3 regions of the Bariatricus sp. HCP28S3_A4 genome follow, and region 2 is predicted to be linked to each of the others. Evidence: predicted binding sites of a transcription regulator. Region 2 holds the regulator's gene; each other region holds the start of a gene.
What was found. Region 2 encodes Rex, which represses fermentation and respiration genes when NADH is low (regulators of the CRP and FNR family bind a similar motif). Its sites were predicted from a motif close to ATTGTTAANTANTTAACAAT; they were not measured.
Positions count from the first base shown of each region.

Region 1: a site for Rex is predicted at 4,302-4,321, ahead of ACTNBF_RS14410 (4Fe-4S dicluster domain-containing protein). Genes of this name have one in related genera too.
Region 3: a site for Rex is predicted at 1,716-1,735, ahead of rsxC (electron transport complex subunit RsxC). Genes of this name have one in related genera too.

Region 1 covers NZ_JBQHSE010000036.1:1,478-6,958, forward strand. The annotation lists gene ACTNBF_RS14395 (3-deoxy-7-phosphoheptulonate synthase) at 1-546, opposite strand, end outside; gene ACTNBF_RS14400 (alpha-hydroxy-acid oxidizing protein) at 568-1,587, opposite strand; gene ACTNBF_RS14405 (DUF4352 domain-containing protein) at 1,819-2,700, shown strand; gene ACTNBF_RS14410 (4Fe-4S dicluster domain-containing protein) at 2,764-4,215, opposite strand; gene ACTNBF_RS14415 (permease prefix domain 1-containing protein) at 4,409-5,481, opposite strand, start outside.
Region 2 covers NZ_JBQHSE010000013.1:44,288-49,768, reverse strand. The annotation lists gene ACTNBF_RS08480 (GntR family transcriptional regulator) at 100-738, shown strand; gene ACTNBF_RS08475 (NADP-dependent isocitrate dehydrogenase) at 764-1,960, shown strand; gene ACTNBF_RS08470 (ABC-F family ATP-binding cassette domain-containing protein) at 2,004-3,929, opposite strand; gene ACTNBF_RS08465 (redox-sensing transcriptional repressor Rex) at 4,073-4,723, shown strand; gene ACTNBF_RS08460 (NAD(P)H-hydrate dehydratase) at 4,821-5,481, shown strand, end outside.
Region 3 covers NZ_JBQHSE010000004.1:33,497-38,977, reverse strand. The annotation lists gene ispH (4-hydroxy-3-methylbut-2-enyl diphosphate reductase) at 1-567, shown strand, start outside; gene rpsA (30S ribosomal protein S1) at 548-1,636, shown strand; gene rsxC (electron transport complex subunit RsxC) at 1,848-3,167, shown strand; gene ACTNBF_RS03110 (RnfABCDGE type electron transport complex subunit D) at 3,198-4,169, shown strand; gene ACTNBF_RS03105 (RnfABCDGE type electron transport complex subunit G) at 4,169-4,771, shown strand; gene rsxE (electron transport complex subunit RsxE) at 4,764-5,465, shown strand; gene rsxA (electron transport complex subunit RsxA) at 5,478-5,481, shown strand, end outside.

The DNA.
Region 1 (5,481 bases), on a different contig from region 2:
GTTCTTCATGCCGATGGGAATATCCATACCGCTTGCTGTCAGACGATGCTGCTGATTCTCAACGGAACGGGCCCCGATTGCTTCGTAAGATAAGATATCATCCAGATAACTTCTGTTTTCCGGATACAGCATCTCATCGGCAGCGGTCAGATGCGTCTCTTCAATCGCACGGATATGCATTTTTCGGATCGCGATAATCCCTGCCAGAAGATCCGGAGCCTTATCCGGATCCGGCTGATGCAGCATTCCTTTATATCCTTCTCCTGTTGTTCTGGGTTTATTCGTATAAATTCTTGGAATGATCATCAATTTTTCAGAAACTTTTTCATTTACTTCAGCCAGACGATTCACATATTCGCAGACAGAATCTTCATTATCCGCTGAACAAGGTCCGATAATGACAACAAATTTATCGGATTTTCCAGTAAAAATATCTCTGATCTCCGCGTCTCTTTTTGCCTTGATCTCCTTGATCTTTTCCGATAACGGATATTCATTTTTCAAATCTGCCGGCAATGGCAGTTCTGCATTCACTTTCATCCCCATAACTTTTTGTATCTCCTTTATCTAGCAGTAGCGCACCATATCTCTGGTGATTTCACTCAGAGAATGTGCCCCGCACATCTGCATCGTGTCTTTCAGTTCAGCTCCCAGCTTTTCAATATAGGTCTTCACGCCTTCTGCCCCGCCTCCATACACAGAAACAACAAACGGTCTGCAGATCAGAACTCCGTCTGCTCCGAGTGCAAGTGCTTTAAAGATATCTGTTCCGGAGCGGATTCCGCCGTCCACCAGAATCTTCATAGAATCTCCTACTGCGTCTGCAATTTCTTCCAGGACTTCTGCCGTCGCCGGGCACTGATCCAGAACACGTCCTCCGTGATTGGAAACCACGATTGCTGCTGCTCCTGCTTCTTTTGCTTTCAGCGCTCCTTTGACCGTCATAACACCTTTCACGATAAACGGCACGCCTGCCATATTCACAATTTCCGCAAGTTCCTTGACGTTCATGCTTCCTGCCGGCGGTGTCATGTTTTTCAGAAACGGAAGTCCGGCAGCATCCACATCCATGGCAACCGCAAATGTTCCTGATTCGATCGCCAACTGCATTTTCTCCTGAATCGTTTCCAGATTCCACGGTTTGATGGTCGGAACACCCATGCCGCCGCTCTCCTTGATTGCCGCAGTCGCTCCTTCCATAACCAGCGGATTCACTCCGTCTCCGGTAAATGCCGCAATTCCATTCTGCGCACATGCAGATACAAGAACCTGATTATAGGAAATATCATCATATTTCTCACTATAATGTAAATTCACTGCACCAACCGGACCGGCAAAAAACGGATACGCAAACTTCTGTCCGAACAGCTCACAGGATGAATCTATTACTCCTCCGTCACAGATGGTATCCATGTTTACACGGATCTCCTGCCATTTCTCATAATTGCGAATAGCCGTGTCCCCAACACCTTTCGCTCCCGGTCCCGGTATCTGTTTCCCACATGCTTTTCCATTACATACCGGACAGGCTTTACAATAATTTCCTATCGATTCTCTTGCATTTTCAAGTACCTCTTTATAATCCATGTTCTCTGCCTCGCTTTCTTCTATCCATCGGTATTTTTCTTACCCAAATGAAGCCGATACTTATGATAATCATAACACTTTCCTATCCGGAAAACAAGAAATCCATTCCATGGATTTCTAAATATTCTGTGACCTTTACTTGTTTTTTTACTTTGATATGCTATAATGTCCACATAGGCACTTAAATTTGCATACAGCAAAATTAGAGAAATATATAGAGGAGAGTACCATATGAAATGCCCCAGATGTGGATCTGATGTACGTCCCAGTAAAAAGTATCCGGGATATTATCTCTGCGATTCCTGCCGGAAACGTTATCCGGCAACATCCCTGATACCAGATGAGACTGATGATGATCATACAGATTATACACTTTATGATACAGAAGATGCAATAGAACCTTCGGAACCGGAAAAGCCCGGACGGAAGACTGAACGGTCAGAAGGCAGCAACCGGAAATCAAAAGGTTCTTCCCCCAAATCAGGCAAACGTTCTTCATCCAGTCAAAGCAGATCCGGAAGAAGGTCCAAAAAGAAAAAGAAACAATTAGCAGGAATGATTCTGATTTTCCTGCTCGCAGTCATCCTGATCGTAGTTGTCGCCGTAAAATCCGGTCTAATCAGCAAAGATCTACTTCCGTTTACAAAGTCATCCCAGGATTCTCAGGATCCTCAGACAGATGATACCACAAAAACGGGTGGAGATGACACCTCCTATGCACTTGGCGACACCGCTACGCTGAATGATATCTCCATTCAGGTAACCGATTACGAGGAATCCAAAGGTGACGAATGGGCTTCCCCTCAGGAAGGCAATGTATTTGTCTTTGTCAACCTTACGATTACCAATCAGGCGGAAAAGGATATCACCGTCAGCAGCATGGCAAGTTTTGAATCCTATTGTAATGAAATAAAGCTTGACTATAGCGTCAATGCTTTTACCGCCCTTGCCGCGAACACGGACCGTCAGCAGATGGATGGTTCCATTGCTCCCGGTTCTTCACTAAGTGGGTATCTCTGTCTGGAAGTTCCGACAGACTGGATGAATCTGGAGATTCACTATACCGATCAGGTCTGGAAGGATGAGGGTGTCGTATTTAAAATATCAAAATAATCCATGGTCTCAAATTAGAATCTAAAAAAAGGGAGCGCCTCAGCACTCCCTTTTTAATAATGTTTATTCTCTGTGCATAGAGAATGAAGTCTCATCATAATTCTTCAGGTTCTCACAGATTCCTCTCGCATCTGCTTCTTTGATCAGCGAATCTCTGGATTTCTTTGCGAGCATCTGATCTTTAAAAGCACTTGGTCCTCCGACACATCCGCCTTCACAAGCCATTCCTTCGATGAAATCCTCAGGCAGACGTCCGACTTTCATAAGCAGCAGTGATTTCTTACATTCAACTGCACCATTTGCCTTGTACACTTTAATATCCAGTTCTTCACCGGCTTCCTTCATACTCTGCATCACAGCATCCGAAACACCGCCGGAATTTCCGAATCGCTTTCCAAATACAGAAGATTCCTGATAAGTATTGTCTGCCGGTTCCAAAGCAACGCCCTTCGCACGCATAATTGCACGGATTTCACTGTAAGTCAGGGCATAGTCTGCATTTCCTTCAATCCTCTGATCTGCAATCTCTGATTTCTTTGCAAGACATGGTCCGATAAATACGGTAACCGCATCTGGTTCTTTTGCCTTCACCAGGCGGGAAACTGCACACATCGGAGAAACCGTTGTAGAGATCATATCACTCAATTCCGGATAATGCTTCCGTACCAGATTGACAAATCCCGGACAGCAGGAGGTTACTTTTTTACGTCCGTCTTTATAGGCTTCAACCCATTCTTCTGCTTCATATTTCGCAGTTAGATCACCACCAAGTCCCACTTCAATGAAGTCCGTAAATCCAACTTCTTTCATTGCTTTTTTCCAGCTTTCCATGGTGATGTCCACACCGAACTGTCCTTCTGTTGCCGGTGCCAGCATCGCGTATACTTTCTTACCGGATTTGATTGCTTTAATTACATTTACAATGGAGGATTTGTATCCGATTGCTCCGAACGGACAACTGTGAACACATTTTCCACAACGAATACACTTTGAATCATCGATAACGGAAATACCATTTTCATCATAATAAATCGCATCTACCGGACAGCTGAATTTGCATGGTCTCTTCAAATGAGCAATTGCATTGTACGGACAGGCCTGTGCGCATTTTCCACATTCTTTACATTTGGAAGCATCAATGTGGGAACGGTCACGTCCCGCTTCAATTGCACCGAATTTACAGGCATTGATACATGCTTTTCCCAGACAATTCTGACAGTTTTCTGTCACAACATAGCTGGAAATGGGACAGTCCTCACATGCCGAACTGATAACCTGTATTACATTTCCATCATTCTTAATTCCAGGCGCTTTTCCTTCAGCCAGACGAACACGCTGTCTGATAATCTCACGTTCCTTGTAAATGCAACAACGGAACTGCGGGAGCGGGCCCGGAATCAACTTCATTGCAATATCGTCCTTATGCTCCTCAAGTTCCCCGTCAAAAGCCAGACGTGCTACTTCTTCCAACACTTCATGTTTGATCTTGATTACATTTGCGTCTGCGTTTCTCAACTTCTTACCCTCCAAAAAGAATTTTCTCAATCATAATAATGTATCTCGTTTCTGATTCAAATCATAACATGAGTTTTCTTCTTTTCCCAGTCATTTTTTTAACAATCTTGTACTATTTTGCATACAATGTACAAGTCTCGAACACAATGTTCTGTTTTCGCAAAACGTAACCCAAACTCATGGATTCAAAAGGTTATCCCGCTTTCACAACATTCTGATTTCTGGTAATAGACAGTAGAATCCCCATATACAAATAGGTAACCATCATATTACTTCCTCCATAGCTAAAGAACGGCATATACACCGATACAGGATAAAAAACTCCTGAATTCGTCCCCAGATACACCAGAATCTCCGCGGTCATCATCAAAACACATGCCATTCCGACCACATAGCCGAGCTGATTCTTTTGTTTTCGCACGATCCAGATCAAAACCCCCAGGAACCCTGCCAATGCAAGTGTGAACAGAATCCCCTGCCATGTTCCAAGCACTTTAAAAATAAATACCCAGACATAATCACTTCTCACTTCACTCCAAACCATATTTGTTGATTCATCAATTATGAGTCCTTCTCTTCCCGCAACTGCATCTGCTGCATTTTTCAGATTTTCCAAAACAATCTGATATAAACAATTTTCGGAAGACTGAAAGCGGAATATCTGCTTCATCCTATCGCTCTGATACGTTGCAAGAAATACCTGACCTGCAGACATCATGATTCCCAAAATCCCCACAGGCAGCAAGACTGTCGTTCCGGCCATCAGTATGTACTGGCGCTTTTTCTCTTTTCCGAACCACCGCTTATGAACGGCAAGTATTAAAATGCATCCCCCTGTCATATAAAATAAAATCATATACACACTGGAATTTAAAACCAGTGGAAGCACTGTTGATAATACCAATATGAGAATACATTTCATCATCCCTTGTTTTCCTGCTCCGCGGAAGTGAAAAACAACACCCGCAAAAACCGGAACCAGAACACAGTAAAACAGTCCCTGTTTTGGATACATTCCATTCACGGTTCTGCCGAATACCCGGTATACTGCCATCATCATCATCATTGCTGCCCAGATCCGGAGTGCATATTTGCCAAGCAGCGTGTAATCCACAAAACAGACTCCCAACATCAAAATGCTTCCTGCTGCCGTCCACAAAATAAACCTGAGTCCCGCCGGATCATAAGATGCTGCGAGGTAATCGCCTGCTCCGCAGAGTATTGCTGTTCTCTCCAGAAAAACCTGTATGGCAACTCCCGATATAC
Region 2 (5,481 bases):
ATGTATCGTTGTATACAATGATACAAAAATGGGCCAGGTTTACTTGGGTCAGATTTTATATTGACCCCAACAAAAAATATAGTTTTCAGGAGCAGAATCATGGATAAATATTCACTGAGGGGACAGGTTTTTCAGGAGATCCGCGAGGACATTCTGAAAGGCAAATTTAAGGAAAATGAAGAATTACGAGAAGCAACACTGGGTAAGGAACTTGGAGTCAGCAGGACGCCGGTTCGGGAAGCACTCCGTCAGCTGGAGCTGGAGGGGCTGGTTCACATTATTCCGAACAAAGGGGCCTATGTGACGGGCATTACGGAGAAGGACGTGCATGATATCTATATGACGCGTTCCATGCTTGAAGGCCTATGTGCACGTTGGGCGGCTGAGCACATTTCAGAGGAGCAGATTCAGGAAATGGAAGAAGTCCTGCTTCTTACAGAATACCACTTGGATCGTGGAAATGCCGAACAGCTTGCAGAACTTGACGGAAAGTTTCATGAGGTTCTTTATGACGCAAGTCAGAGCCGGATACTCAGACATATTCTTTCTGATTTTCATAAATATGTTCAGGTGGCAAGAAAACGATCCGTGAAGAAAGAAGACAGGGCAAAAAAATCTCTGGAAGAACACCGGGAGATCCTGAATGCACTACGGACCGGAGATGCGGACCGTGCAGAAGAACTGGCACATATTCATATCCTGAATGTTATGGAGAATCTTCATATTGAGCAGGAATAACAGGCAAAAGAAAGGAAGAGTAAGCATGAGCAAGATTCAGATGACGACACCAATTGTTGAGATGGACGGAGATGAGATGACAAGGATCCTGTGGAAGATGATCAAGGAGCATCTTCTTCTTCCGTATATTGATTTGAAGACAGAATATTATGATCTGGGCCTGAAACACAGAGACGAGACAAACGATCAGGTTACTGTGGATTCTGCAATCGCAACGAAGAAATATAAGGTTGCAGTAAAATGTGCAACGATCACTCCGAACGCAGCCCGTGTGAAAGAGTATAATCTGAAAGAAATGTGGAAGAGCCCGAATGGAACCATTCGTGCGATCCTTGACGGTACTGTATTCCGTGCACCCATCGTTGTAAAAGGAATTGAACCTTGTGTAAAGAACTGGAAAAAGCCGATCACGATTGCAAGACATGCTTACGGGGATGTTTACAAAGGTTCTGAAATGAAGATCCCGGGTGCCGGAAAGGTAGAACTGGTTTATACCGCAGAGGACGGAACCGAGACGAGAGAGCTGGTTCATAATTTTACCGGATCCGGAATTGTTCAGGGCATGCATAATATTGATCAGTCAATCGAGAGTTTTGCAAGAAGCTGTTTTAACTATGCACTGGATACGAAACAGGATCTCTGGTTTGCAACGAAAGATACGATTTCCAAGAAATACGACCATACCTTTAAAGATATTTTTCAGGAGATTTTTGATGCAGATTACAAAGAGAAGTTTGAAGAAGCCGGAATCGAGTATTTCTATACGCTGATCGACGATGCCGTAGCACGTGTGATGAAGTCTGAAGGCGGTTATATCTGGGCATGTAAGAACTATGACGGTGATGTGATGAGTGACATGGTTTCTTCCGCATTCGGATCACTGGCCATGATGACTTCCGTGCTGGTATCTCCGGAAGGATACTATGAATATGAGGCAGCACACGGAACGGTACAGCGGCACTATTACAAGCACCTGAAAGGAGAAGAAACATCTACTAACTCCGTGGCAACGATCTTTGCATGGACGGGGGCACTCAGAAAACGTGGTGAGATGGATGGAAATCAGGAGCTGATGGATTTTGCCGATAAGCTGGAAAAGGCAACGATCGATACAATTGAAAGCGGAAATATGACTAAAGATCTTGCACTGATCACGACGCTTCCAAATCCGACTGTATTGAACAGCGAAGATTTTATCAAAGCGATCGCTGAGAGATTGTAAATAAAAACAGGAAAAACGCGCCGATAAGGCGCGTTTTTAACAGTTATTCAGCCAGCTCTTCCCATTTTTCATAGAGTTCTTCCAGCTCTTCTTCATTTGCAGCCTTTTCCTTTGCCAGTTCCTGACACCGGACGGAATTGGTATAGATTTCTTCCTGCATAAGAAGCGTATCGATCTCCTGGTTTCGTTCTTCCAGCCGGGTAATGCGTTCTTCCGTCTTTTTCAGTTCGTTCTGACGCTTCCGGATTCTTGCTTGTTCTTCTTTCTGTTCCTGCCAGCTCATTTTGGACTGGGACATTGAAGAAGTGCCTTCATTCGTAGATTGCTTGTCTGAAATATTGCCACCGGCGTATGCCGTCGTGAGTTCCTCTTTCTTTTCGAGATAGTAATCGTAGTTTCCAATATAATTTACAAAAGTATGGTTCACCAGGTCAAGAATACGCGTGGCTGTCTGGTTGATGAAATAACGGTCATGGGACACATAAAGTACGGTTCCGGTGTACTCATTCAATGCATTTTCCAAAATTTCTTTCGAAGCGATGTCCAGGTGGTTCGTAGGCTCGTCCAAAATCAGGAAGTTCGCCTCGGAGAGCATCAGCTTTGCAAGAGATACTCGTCCGCGTTCTCCGCCGCTCAAATCACCGATCATCTTAAATACATCATCGCCTGTGAATAAAAATGCAGCTAGAACATTCCGGATCTGTGTATTCGTAAGTGTCGGATAATCATCGGAGATCTCTTCAAAGATCGTTTTTTCCATGTGAAGTACGTGATGTTCCTGATCGTAGTAACCGATATGTACATTGGTTCCCAGTGTAAAGCTTCCCGAATCCGCCGCGATCACATTGTTCAAAATCTTAAGCAGTGTCGTTTTCCCTGTTCCGTTATCACCTACGATGGCTACATGTTCACCTCGCTTAATCTCGAAGCTGACATCCTGAAAAAGGACCTGGGGAGCAAATGATTTTCCAAGGCCTTCAACGCGAAGCACGTCGTTCCCGCTCACACAGGAAGGCTCCAGGCTTAAATGAATATCGGTATTCAGCTCAACCGGTTTTTCAACAGGTGTGATTTTGTTTAACAGCTTTTCCCGGCTTTCCGCACGTCGGATTGATTTCTCCCGGTTGAAGGAACGAAGCTTTTCGATGACTGCCTCCTGATGCTTGATTTCCCGTTGCTGATTCAGATATTCTTTCAGCCTTGCGTCTCTGAGCTGCTGTTTCTTCTGGGCATAATCTGAATAATTTCCCATATATGTCATCAGTGTACCGTTTTCAATCTCCAGCACTTTCGTTACGACACGATTCAAAAAATAACGGTCGTGGGAGACGATGAGCACTGCACCGGAGTAATTCAGCAGGTAGTTCTCAAGCCATGCGATTGAATTCATATCCAAGTGATTGGTAGGCTCATCCAGCAGCAAAATATCCGGTTTCGTCAGCAGAAGTTTGCCGAGGGAAACACGTGTCTTCTGGCCGCCGGAAAGGGCGTCCACCGGTTTCTGAAATTCATCCTCAGTAAACCCAAGGCCTTTAAGAACACCGACCAGTTCGCTTTTATAAGAATAGCCGTCAGCACGTTCAAATGCAGCGGTAAGTCTATGATAAGTGTCAAGTTTCATCTGAAGTGCGTCACCGGTCAGCGTACTGATTTCCAGTTCCAGTGCACGAATCTGACGTTCCATTTCGATAATCTCAGATTTGGCGGTGCGGACTTCTTCGTAAATGGTATTCCCGCTCATCAGGTCCTGGTGCTGGGCAAGATAGCCCATTGTTTTTCCTTTGGTAAGAATTACATCACCGTCATCACTATTCAATTCACCGACGATCATTTTCAAAATTGTGGATTTCCCGGCGCCGTTCAGACCGACCAGCGCCGCTTTCTCACGGTCTTCTATATGAAAGGAGCCTTTATTCACAATAACCTGCTCCCCAAAGGATTTCGTTAAATTGTGGCATGCCAGTATCATTTTCAAACCTCCTTATACTGTAGAAATAGGTACTGTCTACCTCATTATATCGGAAATACAATAAAAAACAACTATTAAGTTTGACTTTTTTATGTCATTTTTATATAATGAAATTTAGAATAAGAATGGAAGGTGGATGTCAGGTGGAAGAAAGAGAAATATCTCAGGCAGTAATCAGAAGACTTCCGAGATACTATCGTTATCTTGGCGAATTGCTGGAACACGGTGTGGAACGAATATCCTCCAACGATTTGAGCAAGAGAATGAAAGTAACTGCATCCCAGATTCGTCAGGACCTTAATAATTTTGGTGGATTTGGACAACAGGGATACGGGTATAATGTAAAATACTTATATACGGAAATAGGGAAAATTCTGGGACTGGACAACCAACATAACATGGTCATTATCGGTGCCGGTAATCTTGGACAGGCACTGGCTAATTATGCAGCATTTGAAAAAAGAGGTTTTGTATTAAAAGGATTATTTGACGTGAATCCACGACTTGTGGGAATTACGATCCGCGGTGTGGAGATCCGGATGATGGATGAACTGAGTGATTTTATTCAGAAGAATGATATTGAAATCGGAGTACTTGCGATTCCGAAGACAAGAGCCATAGATGTTGCGAATGTTCTGGTTGATAATGGTGTGCGGGCGATCTGGAATTTTGCACATACAGATTTGAATCTTCCGGATAATATTATTGTTGAGAACGTGCATTTATCGGAGAGTCTGATGAGACTTTCATACAATATAACACGTTATAATATGGAACATACAGATAATTCATAATTCGACAGAATGTGTTACACACATTTTGCCTGAATCGGCGTAATGAGAGAAGAGTTCCGGCTGCGGGGCTCTTTATTGCGTATTGGAAGGTGAGAATATGAAATATATATTGACAGCTGAACAGATGAAAGCGGCGGACGGAAGAATGATTCATGAGATCGGGATTCCTTCGCTGGTACTGATGGAACGTGCGGCGCTTCAGTGTATGGCTGCAATGAAAGAAGAGCAGATTGATCTGTCCTATGCACTGGTGGTATGCGGCTCCGGCAACAACGGTGGAGACGGATTCGCGGTGGCAAGACTGCTTGCCGAAGAAGGAAAAAGGGTCGATGTGTGTTTTGCCGGAAAATTGGAATCCAGGAGTGAAGAAACGAAGCAGCAGATGCATATTCTGGAAAATCTGGGCGTGTCTGTAGGAAACACTTTACCGGAGAAGGAATATAGTGTTATTATAGATGCCGTATTTGGAATCGGGCTTTGCCGAAATATCGAAGGACATTACCAGAATGTGATTGAACAAATGAACCGGTATCAGGGATACAAAGTTGCGATTGATACTCCGTCCGGAATTTCCGCTGACACCGGGGAAGTACTGGGATGTGCGTTCCGGGCTGATTTGACAGTCACGTTTGCATACGCTAAGGCAGGTCAGGTTTTCTTTCCGGGTTCCGAGTATGCGGGGAAAGTACTGGTAAAGGATATCGGCATTACGGATCCGGGCTTTGAAAACCGGGACGATCTTTATTTTATGCTGGAAA
Region 3 (5,481 bases), on a different contig from region 2:
AGGATTCATAAAATTGTATCAGAAGAAAGTGAAAGAGGAAGCTATATTGTGATTGTCGGAGATCCAGAGCATCCGGAAGTGCAGGGAATCCGCGGATGGGCTAAGGATAATGTAAGCGTGATTCAGAATGCGGAGGAAGCACAAAAATTTTCGCTGAATTCTTGTGGGAATGCGATACCATGTAGACAGAAAGTCTGTGTAGTGGCACAAACGACATTTAATTACAATAAATTCAAAGATTTAGTTGAAATTATTTCAGAAAAGGGTTATGATATAAGTGTTTTAAATACGATTTGCAATGCTACGAAGGAGCGTCAGACAGAAGCCAGGAGCATTGCGGAAGAGGTGGATGCTATGATTGTAATCGGTGACAAGCATAGTTCCAATACCCAAAAGCTATTTGAAATATGTAAAAAAGCATGTAACAATACGTACTATATACAGACACTTGGCGATTTGGATACGAATCAATTAAGGTCCGTGGAAACAGTAGGTATTACAGCAGGGGCATCCACGCCCAACAATATAATTGAGGAGGTTCAAAATAATGTCAGAATTAACTTTTGAACAAATGTTAGAAGAATCATTTAAAACAATTCATAATGGAGAGGTTGTAGATGGCACTGTAATCGATGTGAAACCGGACGAGATTATTCTGAATATCGGATACAAGGCCGACGGTATCATCACCAGAAGTGAATACACGAATGAGTCAGGATTAGACCTTACAACAGTTGTATCTGTTGGAGACACAATGACTGTAAAAGTGCTGAAAGTAAATGATGGAGAAGGACAGGTTCTTCTTACATACAAGAGACTTGCAGCTGAGAAGGGCAATGAAAGATTAAAAGAAGCATTCGAGAACAAAGAAGTTCTGAAAGCAACCGTTACACAGATCCTTGGCGGCGGATTAAGTGTTGTTGTAGATGAAGCAAGAGTATTTATTCCTGCAAGTCTTGTGTCAGATACTTATGAGAAAGATTTATCAAAGTATCAGGATCAGGAGATTGAGTTTGTGATCAGCGAGTTCAATCCGAGAAGAAATCGTATCATCGGTGATAGAAGACAATTGCTCGTAGCAGAGAAGGCTGAGAAGCAGAAAGAGCTCTTTGCAAAGCTGAAAGTTGGCGATACGGTTGAGGGTACTGTTAAAAACGTGACAGACTTCGGTGCATTTATCGATCTCGGCGGAGTGGACGGATTGCTTCATATTTCTGAGATGTCTTGGGGAAGAGTAGAAAATCCGAAGAAAGTATTTACAGTAGGTGAGACTCTGAAAGTACTTGTGAAAGATATTCGCGATACAAAGATCGCACTCAGCCTGAAGTTCCCGGAGACCAATCCGTGGGCAAACGCAGCAGAAGATTATGCTGTAGGCAAAGAAGTGACAGGAAAAGTGGCAAGAATGACTGATTTCGGTGCATTTGTAGAGCTGGCACCTGGTGTAGATGCATTACTTCACGTATCTCAGATTTCCAGAGCACATGTTGAGAAGCCGTCTGATGTTCTTTCTGTTGGTCAGGAGATTACAGCTAAGGTTGTAGATTTGAATGAAGCTGAGAAGAAGATCAGCCTTAGCATGAAAGCACTGGAGAATGCAGAAGTGCAGGCAGCGGAAGCACCGGTTGAAGAATAGAATTTTAGAAAATTCAAGTGAATATGATGGGATTTTTATACAAAAAGAGACTGGAAACAGTCTCTTTTTACGTCTATAAAATGTTAAAAAAACATCAAGATGTTTCTCAAAATGTACAATAAATTTGTGCATTTTACTGGAATTGTTCTTGAGTTTTCGGTATAGTTAGAGCAAGTCAACAAGGAGAAATAAGGAAGGAAGGAAATTGATTATGGGACTTTTGACATTTAAAGGCGGAGTTCATCCGAATGACGGCAAAAGCTTTGCAAAGGACAAGGAAATTGTAGAACTGTTGCCGAAAGGCGATCTTGTGTATCCGCTTTCCCAACACATAGGGGCGCCGGCAAGCCCGGTTGTCAAAAAAGGCGATCATGTCCTGAAAGGGCAGATGATTGCCGAAGCGGGTGGATTTGTATCTGCGCCGATTTATGCGTCCGTGTCGGGAACTGTAAAAGCAATTGAGCCGCATGTGAACCCGACCGGTGCAAAAGTGAATTGCATTGTAATTGAAAATGATGGTCAGTATGAAGAGGTGGAATATCCTCCGGTAAAACCACTTTCAGAACTGACAAAAGAAGAGATTCTGAATATGATCGCGAATGCCGGTATTGTAGGTATGGGTGGGGCCGGATTCCCGACCCGTGTGAAGCTCTCACCGAAAGAACCGGACAAGATCGATTACATCATAGCGAACTGTGCAGAATGTGAACCGTATATCACGGCAGACTACAGAAGGATGATGGAGACTCCGGAACTTCTGGTAGAAGGCATGAAAGTTATTCTCAAGTTGTTTGACAATGCAAAAGGTATTTTTGGTGTGGAAGATAACAAACCGGATTGTATCGCAAAACTCAAAGAACTGGTTAAAGACGAACCGCGTATGGAAGTAAAGACATTGATGACAAAATATCCGCAGGGTGCAGAGCGTCAGCTGATCTATGCAACCACTGGACGCGCCATCAACTCTACGATGCTCCCGGCCGACGCAGGATGTGTGGTGGACAATGTAGAAACTGTCATCAGTATTTACAACGCGGTTGTGAAGGGAATCCCGTCTATGGAGCGTGTTGTGACCGTGAGTGGTGACGGCGTTGCAAATCCGGGAAATTATAAAGTCCTTTTTGGTACCAATCAGAGAGAATTGGTAGAAGCAGCAGGCGGATTGAAGGAAGGATGCGAAAAGGTGATTTCCGGCGGACCGATGATGGGATTTGCCATGTATACGCTTGACACACCGATTACGAAAACATCGTCTTCTATTCTCTGTCTTTCCAAAGACGAAGTATCTGCAAGTACGGCGACCGCATGTATCAACTGCGGAAGATGTGTGGAGGCCTGCCCAAGCCGAATCATACCGTCCAGACTTGCGGATCTTGCAGAACGTCATGATGAAGCAGGATTTGTCAAGATGAACGGACTGGAATGTGTGGAATGTGGTTCATGCAGTTATGTCTGTCCGGCAAAGCGCCATCTGAAGCAGGCAATCGGCTCCATGAGAAAGACTGCACTTGCAAATAAAAAGAAAAAATAGAACAGTACAGAGAGGAAGAGGTGAACAAAAGTGAGTGAACAATTGAAAATTTCATCTTCACCACATATTCGTTCCAAAGCGACGACCAGTAATATTATGATGTGGGTTGCAATCGCACTTCTGCCGGCGACCGCCTTTGGAATCTATAATTTCCGTGACACACATGCATGGCTTGTTGTGATCGTGACGACAGCAGCAGCAGTACTTACGGAATATATTTATGAGAAACTGATGCACAAACCGATCACGATCAAAGATTTCAGTGCAGTTGTCACAGGACTTCTGCTTGCACTGAACCTTCCGCCGACAGCACCACTTTGGATGGGAGTTCTCGGAAGCGTATTTGCAATCCTGGTCGTAAAGCAGCTGTTTGGAGGACTGGGACAGAACTTTATGAACCCGGCACTTGCTGCAAGATGTTTCCTGCTGATTTCTTTTACCGGCAGAATGACATCCTTTACATATGACGGGATTTCAGGTGCCACACCGCTTGCGGCTATCCGCGCAAATGTGGAAGCAGGCAACAGTGCACTGGCAGGAGTGAACAGCATGGATATGCTCCTTGGAAAGATCGGAGGAATGATCGGTGAGACTTCTGTGATCGCAATTATGATTGGCGCGATTATTCTGATTCTTATGGGAATTATCGATCTTCGTATTCCGGGAACTTATATCGTGACATTTGCATTATTCATTGGAATTTTCGGCGGATTTGTTGATGGAATCGGATTTTTCAACATTCCTTACATGACAGCACAGCTCTGCGGCGGCGGTCTGATGCTTGGAGCGTGGTTCATGGCAACCGATTACGTGACATCGCCGATTACGAAGAAGGGACAGATCGTATATGGAATCATTCTTGGTGTTCTGACCGGAATCTTCCGTTTGTTCGGAGGGGCCGCAGAGGGCGTATCCTACGCGATCATCTTCAGTAACCTTTTGGTTCCGCTGATCGAAAGAGTTACTCTTCCAAAACCATTCGGTAAAGGAGGAGAAAAATAATGAATAAAATATTAAAAAATACATTGATCCTTACCGCGATTACCGTGATTGCCGGTACGGCTCTCGGACTGGTATATGAAATAACAAAAGATCCGATTGCAAAGGCAGAAGCTGATGCAAAGCAGGAAGCCTGCCAGACGGTTTTCCCGGAAGCAGATACATTTGAAGAAGTGGAAGTTGATTCGGATGCGGCGGCGAAGGCGGTAGAAAGCATGGGAACCAATGCAACGGTCGATGAAGTGTATGTGGCAAAAATGGGCGGTGATGAAGCAGGATATGTGATCACTACAACAGATAAAGACGGATACGGTGGAAATATTCAGATTTCTGTTGGAATCATGAATGACGGAACCATGAACGGTATCTCCATTCTGTCGATCGGTGAGACGGCAGGTCTCGGTATGCGTGCGACAGAGCCGGAATTCTATAATCAGTATGCAGAGAAGAAGACAGACAAGTTCTATGTTGCCAAGGATGGCGGAGAGAGTGAGCCGATTGATGCACTCAGTGGTGCAACGATCACCAGCCGTGCCGTGACCGGAGCCGTCAACACAGCACTTGGTTATTTTCAGAATGCGTTAGGAGGTAGTGGAAATGAATAGTTGTACCGAAAGATTATATAATGGTTTAATTAAAGAAAATCCGACCTTCGTCATGATGCTTGGTATGTGTCCGACACTTGCGGTAACGACTTCTGCGATCAACGGTATCGGAATGGGACTTTCCACTACGGTTGTACTGGTACTCTCGAACATGCTGATTTCCATGCTCCGAAAAGTAATTCCGGATTCAGTCAGAATGCCTGCATTTATCGTAATTGTGGCATCATTTGTAACAATGGTGCAGTTCCTTCTGCAGGGCTTTGTTCCTTCACTGTATGATTCGCTTGGAATCTATATCCCGCTGATCGTAGTAAACTGTATCATTCTGGGACGTGCAGAAAGTTATGCTTCCAAGAATCCGGTACTTCCGTCTATCTTTGACGGTATCGGAATGGGACTTGGATTTACATTTGGTCTTACCTGTATCGCAATCGTGCGTGAACTGATCGGATCCGGAAAAATCTTCGGAATCCAGATCATGCCGAGTTTCTATGAGCCGGTCACCATCTTTATTCTTGCACCTGGTGCATTCCTGGTACTTGCGTTCCTTGTTGCAGCACGCAGCAAGATCATGAAGAAGATGGCAGCAAAAGGCAAAGAAGTTCCGAAAGCACAGGGATGTGCAGAAGGCGGATGTGCGTCATGCGGCGGCTGTGAAGGAAAAGTTTTCCCGACAGGCCAGGAAAAAGAATAGGAGGAATACGAGATGA